Regions from separate parts of the Hylemonella sp. GW821-FHT12C09 genome, predicted to be linked through region 2. Evidence: predicted binding sites of a transcription regulator. Region 2 holds the regulator's gene; the other holds the start of a gene.
What was found. Region 2 encodes sigma-54, which starts transcription at its own class of promoters, with help from an activator protein. Its sites were predicted from a motif close to TGGCANGNAANCTGCTTT; they were not measured.

Region 1: a site for sigma-54 is predicted at 3,969-3,986, ahead of AC1RRP_RS11220 (pilin). Genes of this name have one in related genera too.

The regions. Positions count from the first base shown of each region.
Region 1 covers NZ_JBXAQQ010000006.1:39,385-46,786, forward strand. The annotation lists gene moaC (cyclic pyranopterin monophosphate synthase MoaC) at 1-203, shown strand, start outside; gene AC1RRP_RS11210 (PglL family O-oligosaccharyltransferase) at 211-1,683, opposite strand; gene AC1RRP_RS11215 (PglL family O-oligosaccharyltransferase) at 1,686-3,332, opposite strand; gene AC1RRP_RS11220 (pilin) at 3,437-3,916, opposite strand; gene AC1RRP_RS11225 (GspE/PulE family protein) at 4,105-6,525, opposite strand; gene AC1RRP_RS11230 (3',5'-cyclic-nucleotide phosphodiesterase) at 6,522-7,313, opposite strand; gene AC1RRP_RS11235 (FHA domain-containing protein) at 7,388-7,402, opposite strand, start outside.
Region 2 covers NZ_JBXAQQ010000010.1:19,329-26,730, reverse strand. The annotation lists gene AC1RRP_RS15610 (DHA2 family efflux MFS transporter permease subunit) at 1-1,125, shown strand, start outside; gene AC1RRP_RS15605 (class II glutamine amidotransferase) at 1,130-1,894, shown strand; gene gshB (glutathione synthase) at 1,891-2,853, opposite strand; gene lptA (lipopolysaccharide transport periplasmic protein LptA) at 3,041-3,640, shown strand; gene lptB (LPS export ABC transporter ATP-binding protein) at 3,700-4,470, shown strand; gene rpoN (RNA polymerase factor sigma-54) at 4,664-6,235, shown strand; gene AC1RRP_RS15580 (THUMP domain-containing class I SAM-dependent RNA methyltransferase) at 6,237-7,402, shown strand, end outside.

The DNA of each region.
Region 1 (7,402 bases), on a different contig from region 2:
ACACACCGGCCCACGTGGTCTGTACGGCCACCGTGGAAACCGTAGGACCGACCGGGGTTGAAATGGAAGCCCTGACGGCCGTGCAGGTCGCGCTGCTGACGATCTATGACATGTGCAAGGCGGTTGACCGTGGCATGACCATGACCGGTGTCCATCTTCTGGAAAAGCATGGCGGAAAGTCCGGCAGGTATCTGGCTTCCTGAAGATTTGCTACTGAGGCGTTACCGGCTTTAGCTGTTTCTCCGCCCAACGCGCATGCTCTTTCGGGAAGGCTGCTTTGTAGCGCACCAGATAGAAGCGCACCGCATCGTCTTGTCCCAAAAGGACCGCACACTCGATCAGTTTCTCGATCACGCGTGCTTCGGGTGAATAGTGCAACACCCGCTCCCCCATTTCGTACAGGTACGCTGCATTCTCTGGGGTCAGCGGCGTTATGGTGAACTCTGCAAACTGGACCTGATCCTGAAACAGCCACGTCCCCCGTATCTTCTCTAACGTGTTGTCGCGGTAAGCTGCCGCTCTGAAATCCGGCGGGTAGAAGATCTGGCTGACGCGGTAGTAGTCCCAGGCCGAGTAACCCAGCCCCGCCAGAGCGATTGCTGCCAAGACCCATTCCCGCTTCCTGCGGGCAAACTGAGCCGTCATCACAGACGGCGACCCGGTTTGCCTGACCAGGACCCAGACGCAGAGCAGCGCCGCGAGCTGAAATGGGCCAAACCAAAGCGGGTATTCCAGCATGCTGTGCAGAAGGATCAGGCCGAGCACGCACCACGCCACTTGTCGGTCGGCATCCGTTTCTCGCCAAGGGCGCGCGCGCCAGCCCAGCCACAGTATCAGTCCACAAAGCAGCAAGGCTGCCGGCACGCCCAATTCCACACCAAGATGCAGCGGCAGGTTGTGCGCGTTATCGAGAATTTCGCAGAAGCGAACGCCTGGATAGAGCGTGATGAAATGTGCATAGTCCAGTTCACCCCAGCCCCAACCGGTCCACGGCCTGGCAGCGATCAGGTGCGTCACGTTGTCCCAGAGGGCGAGCCGGCTGGCACACGGATCTTCTGCCGCTCGCAAGCGCGACCACACCCCCAGGGTAGATGCATCATTGCCTGCAAATGGTGGCAGCTGCATGCTTGTGACCACATACGCGAGCAATCCACCAATCAGCAGCCGACGTTGGTCTGCTTGGCGCCACAGCCCCCAGACTGCGGCCATCCCGGCCAGCATGATCAACTGCAGCAGGCCGGTACGCGACGCGGATGTTGCATTGGCTGCAGCCAGAACAAGCGCCATTCCGAACAGCCCCGTCTTCAGCATGCTGTTCGCTGGATTTGCCTTCGCCGACATCACGATCGCCGCGGCCAACCCCATATTGGTCAGCGTGGCAAACTGGTTCTTCTGGCGCAAATTGCCATACGCCTCTCCTGCCGGAGCGTAGGCGAGCCACGGACCGAGGCCATGTGCCCATCCGGAATACTGGAGCAAGCCGATGACGGCGCTCAGAGCGGCGGCCAGCAACCAGCCCGTGAAGATGACGTTCGCCGAAAGCTGACGTCTGCCCAGCCACAGCAGAACGCCAGAGCCGAAGGTCACCTGCCACGACAAAACGCTAGGCGACGGACCGAACGTCCAGGGATTGAGCCACGGTAGCGCCAGAAGCAAAACCAGCGCGCTGTCTCGGTATCCCATACTCACTCTGGCAACTTCAGTTCTTTCAGCTGCGGGTACTGATTGTTTTGTTGTTCCAGGATCAGCTGTCTGGTTTGCCTGTAGCTGATTTCGCCGTAGTGGGCCCGGAGGGATTTCATCTCTACTTGGGCCTGCTCAACCTGCCCGTTCAATGCAAGTGCCACTGCGTAGCGCATTTGCAGGATCGCCCAGTTGTAGTTTCTGTTGAGCGTTCTCATGCTCTCCAGCTCTGCGCTGGACATCCCTGGGCGGGGATTGACCCGTCCCAGTGTCAGAACGGCACCCAGCTGGTTGAGTATCCACAGATCTGGTGCTTCATAATTTTCCGGTGTGCGACCGACGCTTCGCATCTCAAAGCGCATGACCCGGTAGTCTTCCTCCACCTGCACATACTCGTATCCAACTCGCGCGGACAAACCAGCAAACACCAGAACCAGCGTGATCCCTATCCACCTTGCTGGCAAGCGATCGATAATCCACGCACTTGATTTCTCGGCACTTTGCCTGATGCTCATTGAACCGAACAGGAACGCGACCGTGAAGAGAAAATAGGCATACGCGAACGGGAATTCAACCAGGCTGTGAACCAGAACCGGTAGTGTCGCTGCCAACAGCAGCAGTTGGCGCGGGTCATTGATGCGGTACGCGGCGCGTAGCAGCCACCAGGCCATGGTTGCCATCAACAGAATCGCCAGCGGTATACCCAGCCACAACATGAGATCCAGCGCAAGGCTATGTGCGTAGTCGGTGAGCAAGCCGTTGCTGATGTAAGCCGTACCTGCCTTGTGGCCCGCCACCGTTTGCCCCCAACCGTAACCCCACCACGGCGACTGCTCAATGCCGGCCAGGATCTGGCGCCATAAGACCACGCGGGCGCTGTCCTGCGTCAAGCTAGCAACCGCCCGCGACTCCCCTGTTGCCAATAACGTGACGTTTGCAGGCTTCCAGGCTATCCACATGCCCAGCAGCATGGCCCACCAGCCCAGCATGGCTCGCGCCCCCCCGATCCTCCAGGATTTCTTGCCGCGCCACAGAAGAAAGAGGCCCAGCAAGGCTGCGGACAGCCAGCCGGCGCGGGATTGCGCCATGGTCAGCCCGAAGGACAGCCAAGCGACCAAAGCCCAGGTTTGCCAGCCCCTCAGGTAGTGTTGCTGGTAGAGCCAGACGCTCATCACCAGCCCCATCAGGAGCAGGGTGGCCAAGTGGTTGGACTGGGCCAGATTGCCGTTGGGACGCCCGCCCTGAGGGCGCTCCACGATCAGATTGGCGTAACCCGCCTCCAGATCGAGCCACTGCAAGGCCGCGATATAGACTGAGATAACAGCGGCGACGACCAGCAAACCCGCCAGCCAGCTCAATACCTTGTCACCGGCGGTGGATTCATCCGCAAGGTTACTACCCAGCAACCAGGCCAAGGTGAATCCACAGAGATAGAGGCTGTTCATGACGGCCCCACCAGAGTAGGCGATTTGCCCCGCCGCCCATTGCAGCCAGATCACCCCGACCAGTGCCATGGGCAGCAGGACGGCCCGGTCCAGCGCCAAAGTCTGTTTTCGGGACGCCCAGGCCAGACTCACCACCACCAAGGACAGAAACGTCAGGGCTTCGCTGTGAAAGCTTAGCCACGGCGGGTAATGGTTGGGCGTCAACCAAGCCCCTAGATAGGCCAAAAGACCCAACGCCAAAACAAGCGTGGGCCATGAAAAACGCCCCTCGCGGGGCGTTTTATTTGTGACGCTTGCGCTAGGCAAGATCAACCGCGGCAGGAGCCGGGCAGGAAATTGGGCTTGACGTTCGTGCCATCACCCGTGGCACCACAACGCCAGCCGAAGACCGGCGTGCCCAGATCGGCAGCCACCAACGGCACAGCCGCGCTTTTCATCGGCACCAGGGTCACATCACCCTGAGCACCCTCCACCAAGGAGGTAACCGTGATCTTGCCATTGATATCGGTGTAGATGGAAGCCACGTACTTGCTGGGCTGAGCGGTATTGGTCGACACGTTCGGGCCGGCCTCGCAACCCCAGTTGTTAGCGGCGGTGGACATGGTGGCGGACTGGTACATCTCGGTGATGGTGGTACGGCAGGCAGAAGCCGCCAGAATCACTTCGGACATCTTGGCACGCTTGGTGTAGTCCTGATAGGCCGGCAGGGCGACGGCGGCCAGAATGCCGATGATCGCAACCACGATCATCAGTTCGATCAGGGTGAAACCCTTTTGCAGAGTACGCATGAATAGCTCCTTGGTTAAAGAAATGGATACAGCGGTGCTGTATGGTACCTAACCAGCAGTTTCCGTGCCAGCCCGGAACTGTGAACTAATTCGTTGCTTTGCGGCAAAGTCCATGAATCAAGGCCCATTCCAAGCCCATCTCTGTTCAATTTTCGTATTGGACTGACATTTTTGTTCAACCAACTTTGTCACTTGATGCAGACCTGACGCACCTGCTTCAGGTCCGTCATGCCCAACATGATCTTCTCCATGCCGTCCATTTTCAGGGTCCGCATCCCGCTTTCCACGGCCGCAGCGAAGATTTCGGCCACGCGGGCCCGCTCCTGCACCAGCTTTTTGATGTGGTCGTCGGCGATCAGCAACTCATGCAAGCCCAGCCGGCCCTTGTAGCCGGTCTTGTTGCATTTGTCGCAGCCCACGGCCTTGTAGAAGCGCAGCTTGCCGTCTTCTCCGTAGTTGACCACCCACTCCTCATAGAGCTTCTGGGCTTCGCCACTGAAGTCCGCCTTCCAGGCCTTGGTGTTGCGCAATTCCTGGGCGTACTCGGAGATGAAGCTGTTGACCTCCGATGTGCCTGGGTTGTAGGGCTCCTTGCAGTCGCACAGCTTCTTGGCCAGACGCTGGGCCAGGATGCCCAGCAGTGCGTCGGCAAAGTTGAAGGGGTCCATGCCCATGTCCAGCAGGCGCGTGATGGACTCCGGCGCGGAGTTCGTGTGCAGGGTGGAGAACACCAGGTGGCCGGTCAGCGAGGCTTCCACGCCCATGGACACGGTCTCCTTGTCGCGCGACTCGCCCACCATGATGATGTCCGGGTCGGCGCGCAGGAAGGCCCGCATGATCAGCGCGAAGTCGATGCCGGCCTTCTTGTTGATCTGCACCTGCCGCAGGCCCTTTTGCGTGATTTCCACCGGGTCCTCGGCCGTCCAGATCTTGGTGTCCGGCGTGTTGAGGAATTTGAGGATGGAGTGCAGCGTGGTGGTCTTGCCGGAGCCCGTCGGGCCACAGACATAAAACAGGCCATAGGGCTTGCTGACCGTGGATTCGAGGCGTTCACGGTTATGCGGAGTCAGCCCCAGCTTTTCGAGCGGGATCGGCTCACCCGCCGCCAGGATACGCATGACCACGTCTTCCACGCCGCCGGCCGAGGGAATGGTCGCGACCCGCAGCTCGATGTCCAGCGGCCCGTACTTCTTGAACTTGATCTTGCCGTCCTGCGGCTTGCGACGCTCTGAAATATCGAGGTCGCACATGATCTTCAGGCGCGTGACCATGGCCTGGCGGAAATGTGCCGGCACCTCGATATAGGGCGCCAATGTGCCGTCGATGCGGAAGCGGATGCCGGTCTTGAGCTTGCCCGGCATGGGCTCGATGTGGATGTCCGAGGCCTTCTGCTGATAGGCCTCGATGATGATCTTGTTGACGAACTTGACCAGTTCATTGTCCGCCGCAGCCGACTCCAGCGAATCGTCGTTGCCACCCTCGTCATCGAGCGGGCCGCCCATGTCGGCCAGCAACTGGTCGATCGAAGTGCCGTCGGCTATGGCACCGAACAGCTGGGCCAGCGTCTGCTCGAACTCGGTCTGCGTCGTGACACGGTAGGAGAACTTGTTGATGCGTGAGAACACCTGCGGCACGACGCGCGCGCCGCGTGTGGCCTCGGGGTCCAGGCACATGATGACCAGGCCCTCGGGAGACTCTTCCAGCGGGATCCAGCCCTGGCCTTCGGCGAATTCACGCTTGAGCGAACCATGCAGCATTTCGGAACGGATGCGCCCCGCATTGAAGGGCTCGTAAGGCACGCCGAAAAACCTGGCCAGCGAGGGGCCGACCTGGGCCGGCGTGATCTGGTGCTTGCTCAGCAACAGATGCTCGACCGGCTGGCCTTCGTTGCGCGCCTCCTGGACGCAGTCCTGCAGCTGGGTACCGCTGAGCAGGCCATCTGCAACCAGGCCGTCATACTTGGTCGCCCGGATACGCTGCGGCTCATCCACCTTCTGGAGGCGCTGGCGAATGGCCGTGGCCAGTGTCTTGCAAAGCTGGATGACACCCTTGATATCCAGCTCGCTGAAGGGCTGGTCGTTCTTGTTGTTGATGACCTGCAGCACGCCGTAAAGGTTGCCGCCCTCGATGATGGGCGATACCAGCATCTGCTTGGTCCGGTAGCCGGAGCGCTTGTCGACCTCCTTGAGGAAGGCCAGTTGGGGATGGATCTGCTTGAGCGCCTCCTCATCGTAGACATCCGCGAGGTTCAGCAGCTTGCGGCTGAAGGCCACATACCCTGCGATGCTCTGGGGGCTGATGGGCAGCTTCAGTTCGCGGCTGCTGGTCAGGCCGGTCTTGATCTTGGAAACGATGGATGTTTCGTCATCGCTGATCGCATACAGGGTCAGGCGGTCGGCGTTGAACAGCTTGCAGATCTCGGGACTGACCTCCAGCATGATCTGCTCGACGTTTTCAGTCTCGTGTATGCGCAGCACCACCTGCTTGAGCTGGCGCACAAACAGGGCCTCAAAAGACTTGTCCTGCTTGTCCGATGTCGGTTGCCGGGAATCGGGGAAGGCCTGCTCGGCAGGCGTGCCTCCGCCCGGTGGTTTCATGACGGCGCTCATAGTTCAAACTCCTGCCCGGCCTGCATCCAGCGTATGTCATGCGCTGCCTGCTTCGCACCGGGACGGTGGCCTTCCAGTTTGCGGATTTCAGACATGATCAACTCGGTTTCTGCTGGTTTGGTATGCGTGATGTAGATCGGGTATTTTTTGTCAGTCGCAATACAGTCCAGCTCCTGCGCAAGTACTTCGGGCGAAAGATGCTGGCTCGTTTCTGCGAGCTGGCTCTCGCGACTGCTAAAGGCCGTTTCAATCACGAGCATGCTGACGTCGAGCTGGTTGACCCTGCGCCAGAAAGCGGGGTTGCGCCCTGTGTCGCCCGAAAACACCCAGCAGGCCTGCTGCGCCATCACGGCATAACCCACCGCTGGCACCGTGTGCACGGCCGGCAGCACCTCGATGTGCTTATCGCCTATGCGCAACACCTGCCCCACCCGGATCTCCTCGAAGCGGATAAACGGGGTAGTGACCGTGGGCAGACGCGTGAAATCCGGCCAGATGACATCGTTGAAGATATGGTCCTTGAGTGCCTCGATGGTGCCCGCCAGCGCATGTACCAGCACCGGACGGCCACGACGCGTTGCAATCGCGTCGAGCATCAGGGGCAAAGCAGCCACATGGTCCAGGTGGGCATGCGTCAACAGCACATGGTCGATGCCCAGCATTTCGTCCAGGGTCAGGTCGCCAACCCCCGTCCCCGCATCTACCAGAACGTCGTCATCGACAAGAAAGGACGTGGTGCGGCATTCCCTGGCGATCGCGCCTGAGCAGCCCAACACACGCACCTTCATGACCACTCCTTAGTCTGCCTGCGCCAGACGCAGGCTTGCGGGGTTCGGCGGACCCGACCGGACCCGCCGCAGGCTCAATTCTGGATGAA
Region 2 (7,402 bases):
CTGGGCGCGCGCGTGGTCGAGGGCCTGGCAGCGGGTGTGGTGCAGCCCATCCCGGCCATCATCATCATGCGGGCCTTCCAGCCGCACGAGCGCGGCCGCGCTGGCGGCATCTTCGGCATGGGCGTGGTGCTGGCCCCGGCGCTGGGCCCCAGCATCGGTGGCCTGCTGGTCGACTGGTTCGGCTGGCGTTCGATCTTCTTCATGGTCGTGCCTTTCTGCCTGGCCTCGATCTGGCTGGCCTACCGCTACGTGCCGGTCACCGCGCCCGGTGGCGCCACGGCAGACCGCCAGGGCAACCGGCTGGACTGGGCCGGCCTGCTGCTGGCCACGGTGGGCACGCTGTGCCTGCTCAACGGCATGGTCGAACTGCACGGCCAGGCCGGTCCGCAGGCCTGGGTGCTGCTGGGTGTGGCGCTGGCCTGCACGGTGGGTTTCATCGCCTGGCAGCGGCAGCAGGCGCGGCGCGGAGACATGCCGCTCATGCACCCGGACCTTTTTGCTTTCCGCTCCTTCGCCATGGGCAGCCTGGTGGCCTTCATCTATGGCACGGCCCTGTTCGGCTCGACCTACCTGCTGCCGCTCTACATCCAGATGGCGCAGCAGCTCTCGGCCTCGCACGTGGGCACCATCATGCTGCCGGCCGGCCTGGTGCTGGCCGTCACCATCCCGCTGGCCGGGCGCCTGTCGGACCACTGGCCGATCCGCACGCTGATCTGCCTGGGCCTGGCGCTGCTGGCCGCCTCGTTCGCACTGATGGTGACCATCAGCCTGCACGCCACGCTGTGGCTGCTGGTGGCCTGGGTGGTGCTGGGGCGCATCGGCCTGGGTTTCATCCTGCCGTCGCTGAACAACGGCGCCATGGCCGGCCTGGAGCCGAGGCTGATCTCGCAGGCGTCCAGCGCCATCAATTTCCTGCGCATGCTGGGCGGCGCGGTGGGCGTGAGCCTGTGCGGCATCGTGCTGGAGTGGCGCATCGCCGCGCACGGCGACAGCCTGACCCGCCACGACAGCAGTGTGGCGCGGCTGGCTGCCTTCGACGAGACCTTCGTGATGCTGGCGCTGGTCTGCGCGGTAGCCATGCTGGCGGCCTGGCAGATGCGTGCGCCTGCGCGATTGGAGACATAAGACCATGTGCCAACTGCTGGGCATGAACTGCAATGTGCCGACCGATGTGATGTTCAGCTTCGCCGGTTTTGCCGAGCGCGGCGGGCGCACCGACCACCACGGCGACGGCTGGGGCATCGCTTTCTTCGAGGACAAGGGCCTGCGCCATTTCGTCGACCACCAGTCGGCTGCCGAGTCGCCGGTGGCCGAGCTGATCCGCCACTACCCGATCAAGAGCCGCAATGTCATCTCGCACATCCGCAAGGCCACCCAGGGCGAGGTGACGCTGGAGAACTGTCACCCTTTCGTGCGCGAGCTCTGGGGGCGCTACTGGGTGTTCGCGCACAACGGCGACCTCAAGGACTACGCGCCGCGCCTGCACGGCAGCTTCCGGCCGGTGGGCCACACCGACAGCGAGCGCGCCTTCTGCTGGCTGCTGCAGGAGCTGTCCAAGTCGCACGCCAGCGTGCCCAGCATTGCGGAACTCACGCTCACCCTGCGCGAACTGGTGCCGCAGATCTCGAAATACGGCACCTTCAATTTCCTGCTGAGCAATGGCGAGGCGCTGTGGGCACATGCCTCCACGAACCTGTACCACGTGGTGCGTCAGCACCCCTTCGGCAGCGCCACGCTGCGCGACGAGGACCTGAGCGTGAACTTTGCCGAGCACGCCGCCTCGGGCGACCGCGTGGCGGTGGTGGTAACAGCGCCGCTGACGACCAACGAGGCCTGGACGCTGTTTGCGCCGGGCGAGTTGCGGGTCTTCGTGGACGGGGCGCCGGTAGCCTAGCGTACGGTCAGGGCCGCTTCCAGTGCGTCGACGAACATCGATGCCACGTCGAAGCCGGCCTGGTCGGTGATTTCCTGGAAGCAGGTGGGGCTGGTGACGTTGATCTCGGTGAGACAGTCGCCGATCACGTCCAGGCCGATGAGCAGCAGGCCGCGTGCGGCCAGCACGGGGCCGATGGCCTCGGCGATCTCGCGGTCGCGCGTGCTCAGGGCCTGGGCCACGCCCTTGCCGCCAGCCGCCAGGTTGCCGCGCACCTCGCCGCCCTGCGGGATGCGTGCCAGCGCATAGGGCACGGGCTTGCCGCCGATGACCAGGATGCGCTTGTCGCCCTGGGCGATGGCCGGCAGGAACTTCTGCACCATCAGGGTTTGCGCGCCGTCGCGGTTCAGCGTCTCGATGATGGCGCCCAGGTTCAGGCCCTCGTCCTTCACCCGGAAGATGCCCATGCCGCCCATGCCGTCCAGCGGCTTGAGGATGATGTCGCGGTGCTGGGTGTGGAAGTCGCGCACGGCCTGCGCTTCGCGCGTGACCAGGGTGGGCGTGGTGAACTCGGGGAACTCGAGGATGGCGAGCTTTTCCGGGTGGTCACGCAGGGCGCGCGGTTTGTTGAAGACCCGGGCGCCTTCGCGCTCGGCCTGTTCCAGCAGGTGGGTGGCGTAGAAGAATTCGCTGTCGAAGGGCGGGTCCTTGCGCATGACGATGGCGTCGAAGTCGCGCAGCGCAGCCAGGCGCTGCGCCGGCGCCAGCGGCGCTTCGTGGAACCAGTGTTCTTCGTGGCCGGTCAGGCGGATGCGACGCACATGGGCCTGCACGCCGGTGGTGGCCAGCCAGCTCAGGTGGCGCGGCTCACAGGCTGCCAGCGTGTGGCCACGGCGTTGTGCCTCGCGCATCATCGCGAAGGTACTGTCCTTGTAAGTCTTGAACGATTCCAGCGGATCGGCGACGAAAAGCAGGTTCATGGCAGGGGGTCGCAGCGTGGTGAGGGGGAGGAGCCGGGAAGTCTCTCATGAAACCAGAGAGCACGGTGGAGCAGGCCCATGGACGCGGGGCGGGTGGCCCGCTGGAAAACAGGCAAAAGCAAGGACTGGACCAGCCGTCCGACCCGATTACAATGACCGAGACCCAGAGAGCAAGATTCGTGCCTTTATGAAATTTCCCCTCCTCCGCCTCCTGCTGTGCGCGGCCTGCGCCTTGACGGCGGGCGTGGCCGGTGCCGAGACGGCCGATGCCAAGAAGCCGATGAACATCGAGGCCGATGCGCTGCGCTATGACGACCTCAAGCAGATCAGCGTCTTCAGCGGCAATGTGGTGCTGACCCGCGGCTCCATCATCATCAAGGGCACACGCATCGAAGTGCGCCAGGACCCGCAGGGTTACCAGTTCGGCGTGGTGACGGCCGAGCCGGGCCAGCGCGCCTTCTTCCGCCAGAAGCGTGACGGCGAGGACGAATACATCGAGGGTGAGAGCGAGACCATCGAATACGACGGTCGCGCCGACGTGTTCAAGCTCATCAAGGACGCCCGGCTGCGCCGCCTGCGTGGCACCCAGGTGGCCGATGTGGTGACGGGCAACATCATCCAGTACAACAGCCTGACGGACGTCTTCACGGTGGACGGCAGCCCGCAAAAGGGCGGCGAGCGTGTGCGCGCCACCCTGACGCCGCGCAACGAGACGGCCGCGCCACCGGCCCCGCGCGCCAGCGCGCCCCTGCGCACCGACAACACCCTGGGCGGAGGGCGCAAGTGAGCGACAGCCTGCAGACCGCCGCCGGCACCCTGCCGCCCGATTCCCAGCCTGACTCGGCTGTGGCCCAGGACACGCTGCCCGGCGGCGAACCCAGCCGCCTGGAGGCACGCCACCTCAAGAAGTTCTACGGCAGCCGCGAGGTCGTCAAGGACGTCTCGCTGACCGTGCGCAAGGGCGAGGTGGTGGGTCTGCTGGGGCCCAACGGCGCGGGCAAGACCACGTCCTTCTACATGATCGTGGGCCTGGTGCGTGCCAGCGCCGGCGAGATCCTGATCGACGACGATGCGGTCGCGCACATGCCCATCCACCAGCGTGCGCGTCTGGGCCTGAGCTACCTGCCGCAGGAGGCGTCGATCTTCCGCAAGCTCAACGTCGAGGACAACGTGCGCGCCGTGCTGGAACTGCAGCATGGCGAAGACGGCAAGCCCCTGCGCAAGGACGAGATCGAGCAGCAGCTCACCGCCCTGCTGCAGGACCTGCGCGTGGAGCATCTGCGCGCCTCGCCGGCACTGGCGCTGTCCGGTGGCGAGCGCCGCCGCGTGGAGATCGCGCGCGCCCTGGCCACGCAGCCGCGTTTCATCCTGCTGGACGAACCCTTCGCCGGCATCGACCCGATCGCGGTGATCGAGATCCAGCGCATCATCAGCTTCCTGAAAGCGCGTGGCATCGGCGTGCTCATCACCGACCACAACGTGCGCGAGACCCTGGGCATCTGCGACCACGCCTACATCATCAGCGAGGGCCGCGTGCTGGCCCAGGGCACCCCGGCCGAGATCGTCAACAACGCCGACGTGCGCCGGGTCTACCTGGGCGAGCACTTCAAGATGTGACTATGGCCCCCACGCTCGGCACTGGCGTGCCCTCGCTGCCTCCCGAGGGGGCTGAGGCCCGCGGCTCCAAGCCTGCCTGCGCAGGCTTGGACGGGCTGAAGAGACACGCACGTCTCGTGCCGTCATGTCTCGCGCCTTGGGGCGGCCCGGCGGCGCTCACGCCGAACCCTCTGGCTGATCGAATCAGGTACACATGAAACAGGGACTGTCGCTGCGGGTCTCCCAGCATCTGGCGCTCACGCCCCAGCTGCAGCAGTCCATCCGCCTCCTGCAACTCTCCACGCTGGAGCTGAACCAGGAAGTCGAGCAGCTGCTCGACGAAAACCCCTTTCTGGAGCGTGCCGACGACAGCGTCGAGCGCGAGGCCCACGGCCTGGAGCGTGCCGACACCCCGGTGTCGCAGGACGAGGCCGACTACGACTACAGCAGCACCCCGGCCAGTGAGGGACCGGACGAAACCGCGGCGGTGACCAGCCTGGAGAGCGAGGGCAGCTGGGAGGGGGACGGCAGCGTGGACATGTCGCCCGACGACAGCGAGTGGGGCGGCGACGCCCCGGCGCGCAACGGCGCGCGCGAGGACGACGAAGCCGACGCCACGGAGCTGGCGCGCAGCCAGGAGTCGCTGCAGGACTTTCTCAAGCGCCAGGCCCTGTCCCTGCGCCTGGGTGCCGAAGACAGCGCGGCGCTGCAGTTCCTGATCGAGTCGCTCAACGAAGACGGTTACCTGGAGGACCCGATCGAGGAGCTGGCGCGCAGCCTGACCGGGGAGGATCCGGAGCACGAGGAGGCGATGATCGCGCACTTCGCGCTGGCGCTGCGCCTGCTGCAGAGCCTGGAGCCCACGGGCGTGGGCGCGCGCAGCATGGCCGAGTGCCTGCGCCTGCAGTTGCTGGCCCTGCAGGCCGATGCGATGCGGGGTGCGGCGTCCTTGCCCGAACCGGCGGTGGTGGCGCAGGCCCTGCGCATGATCGAGCAGCCGCCCGAACTGCTGGCGCGGCGCGACCTCAGGAAACTGGCCCAGCTCTGCGGCGGCAGCGAGGCCCTGACGCGCGAGGCCCTGGGCCTCGTGGCCCGGCTGGAGCCCAAACCCGGCCGGCGCTTCGTGAACGTCGAGCGCAACGTGATCGTTCCCGACGTGCTGGTGCTGCGCAGCGGCAGCGGAGCGCAGACGCGTTTTCGTGTCCAGCTCAACCCCGACGTGATGCCCAGGCTGCGCGTGCACGACATCTATGCCAACGCGCTCAAGGGCCACAAGGCCGGCGGCCGCGAGGGCGACAACTACGCCGCCCTGCAGCAGCGCCTGCAGGAAGCGCGCTGGTTCATCAAGAACATCCAGCAGCGTTTCGACACCATCCTGCGCGTCTCCAGCGCCATCGTCGAGCGGCAGAAGAACTTCTTCATGCACGGCGAGCTGGCCATGCGCCCGCTGGTGCTGCGCGAGATCGCCGACGAGCTGGGCCTGCACGAGTCCACCATCAGCCGCGTGACCACGGCCAAGTACATGGCCACGCCCTTCGGCACCTACGAGCTCAAGTACTTCTTCGGTTCGGGCCTGGGCACCGAGTCGGGCGGCAACGCCTCCAGCACGGCGGTGCGCGCGCTGATCAAGCAGTTTGTCAACGCCGAAAATGCCAAGAAGCCGCTGTCCGACAGCCAGCTCTCCGAGATGCTCAAGGAGCAGGGCATCGAGTGCGCGCGTCGCACCGTGGCCAAGTACCGCGAAGCCTTGAAAATAGCCCCCGCCAACCTGCGCAAGGCACTCTGACGTGAACCAACTCACTCTTTTTCTTCCCTGCGCCGCCGGCGTGGAGGACTACCTGGCCGCCGAGATCCTGCGGATCACGGAACTGCCCCCGGGCTGCATCACCAAACAGCGTGGTGGTGTGGCGGTGCGTACCTCGTTTGCGCACGCCATGCTGCTCAACCTCTACAGCCGCCTGGCGCAGCGTGTGCTGGTGCTGGTGTCGTACACCGAGTACCGCAGCGAACAGGACCTGTACCGCGCCGCCATGGCCGTGCCGTGGGAGCACTGGTTCACGCCCAAGGAGAGCATCAAGGTCGAGATCACGGCGCAGCACAGCCCGCTGACCAGCCTGAACTTCGCGGCGTTGAAGGTGAAGGACGCGGTCTGCGACCGTTTCCGCGAGACCTCGGGTGGCGTGCGCCCCGATGTGGACACCCAGTGGCCCGATGTGCGCATCTACGCCCACCTGACCACCGACAGCTGCTCGCTCTACATCGACACCTCGGGTGAACCGCTGTTCAAGCGCGGCTGGCGCGAGGACAAGGGCGATGCACCCCTGAAGGAAACCCTGGCGGCGGCCATGATCGCCGCCAGCGGCTGGGCCGAGGGCAACGCCGAGGGTGACCTGACGCCGCTGTACGACCCCTGCTGCGGCAGCGGCACCATCGCCATCGAGGCGGCGCAGATCGCCTGCAACATCGCGGCCGGCTCCCTGCGCCGTTTTGCCTTCGAGAAATACCGGCCCTTCCGCGCCGCCGAATGGGCCACCATGAAGGCCGAGGCTGCGCAGGCGGTGGTCAAACCCGAGCCGGGCCAGGCCGCGCTGATCTACGGTAGCGACGTGTCGCACCGCATGGTGGACTTCGCCGAGCGCAATGCCCAGCGCGCCGGCGTGGCCGACGTGATCGAGTTCCGTGGTGGTGACGCGCTGCAGCGCCTGCCGCCTTGCGCCACACCGGGCGTGATGCTGGTCAACCCGCCCTATGGCGAACGCATCGAGGCTGGCGGCTTCGCGGGGGCTGGCGCGGGCGCCAGGGCCGGTACGCCGCGTTTTGGCGCGCGTGAGCTGCCCGAAGCCGACAGCGCCGGTGATGACCAGGCCTTCTTCGGCAAGCTGGCCAGCCACTGGAAGAAAAACTACAGCGGCTGGACCGCCTGGGTGCTCACGCCCGACCTCAAGCTGCCCAG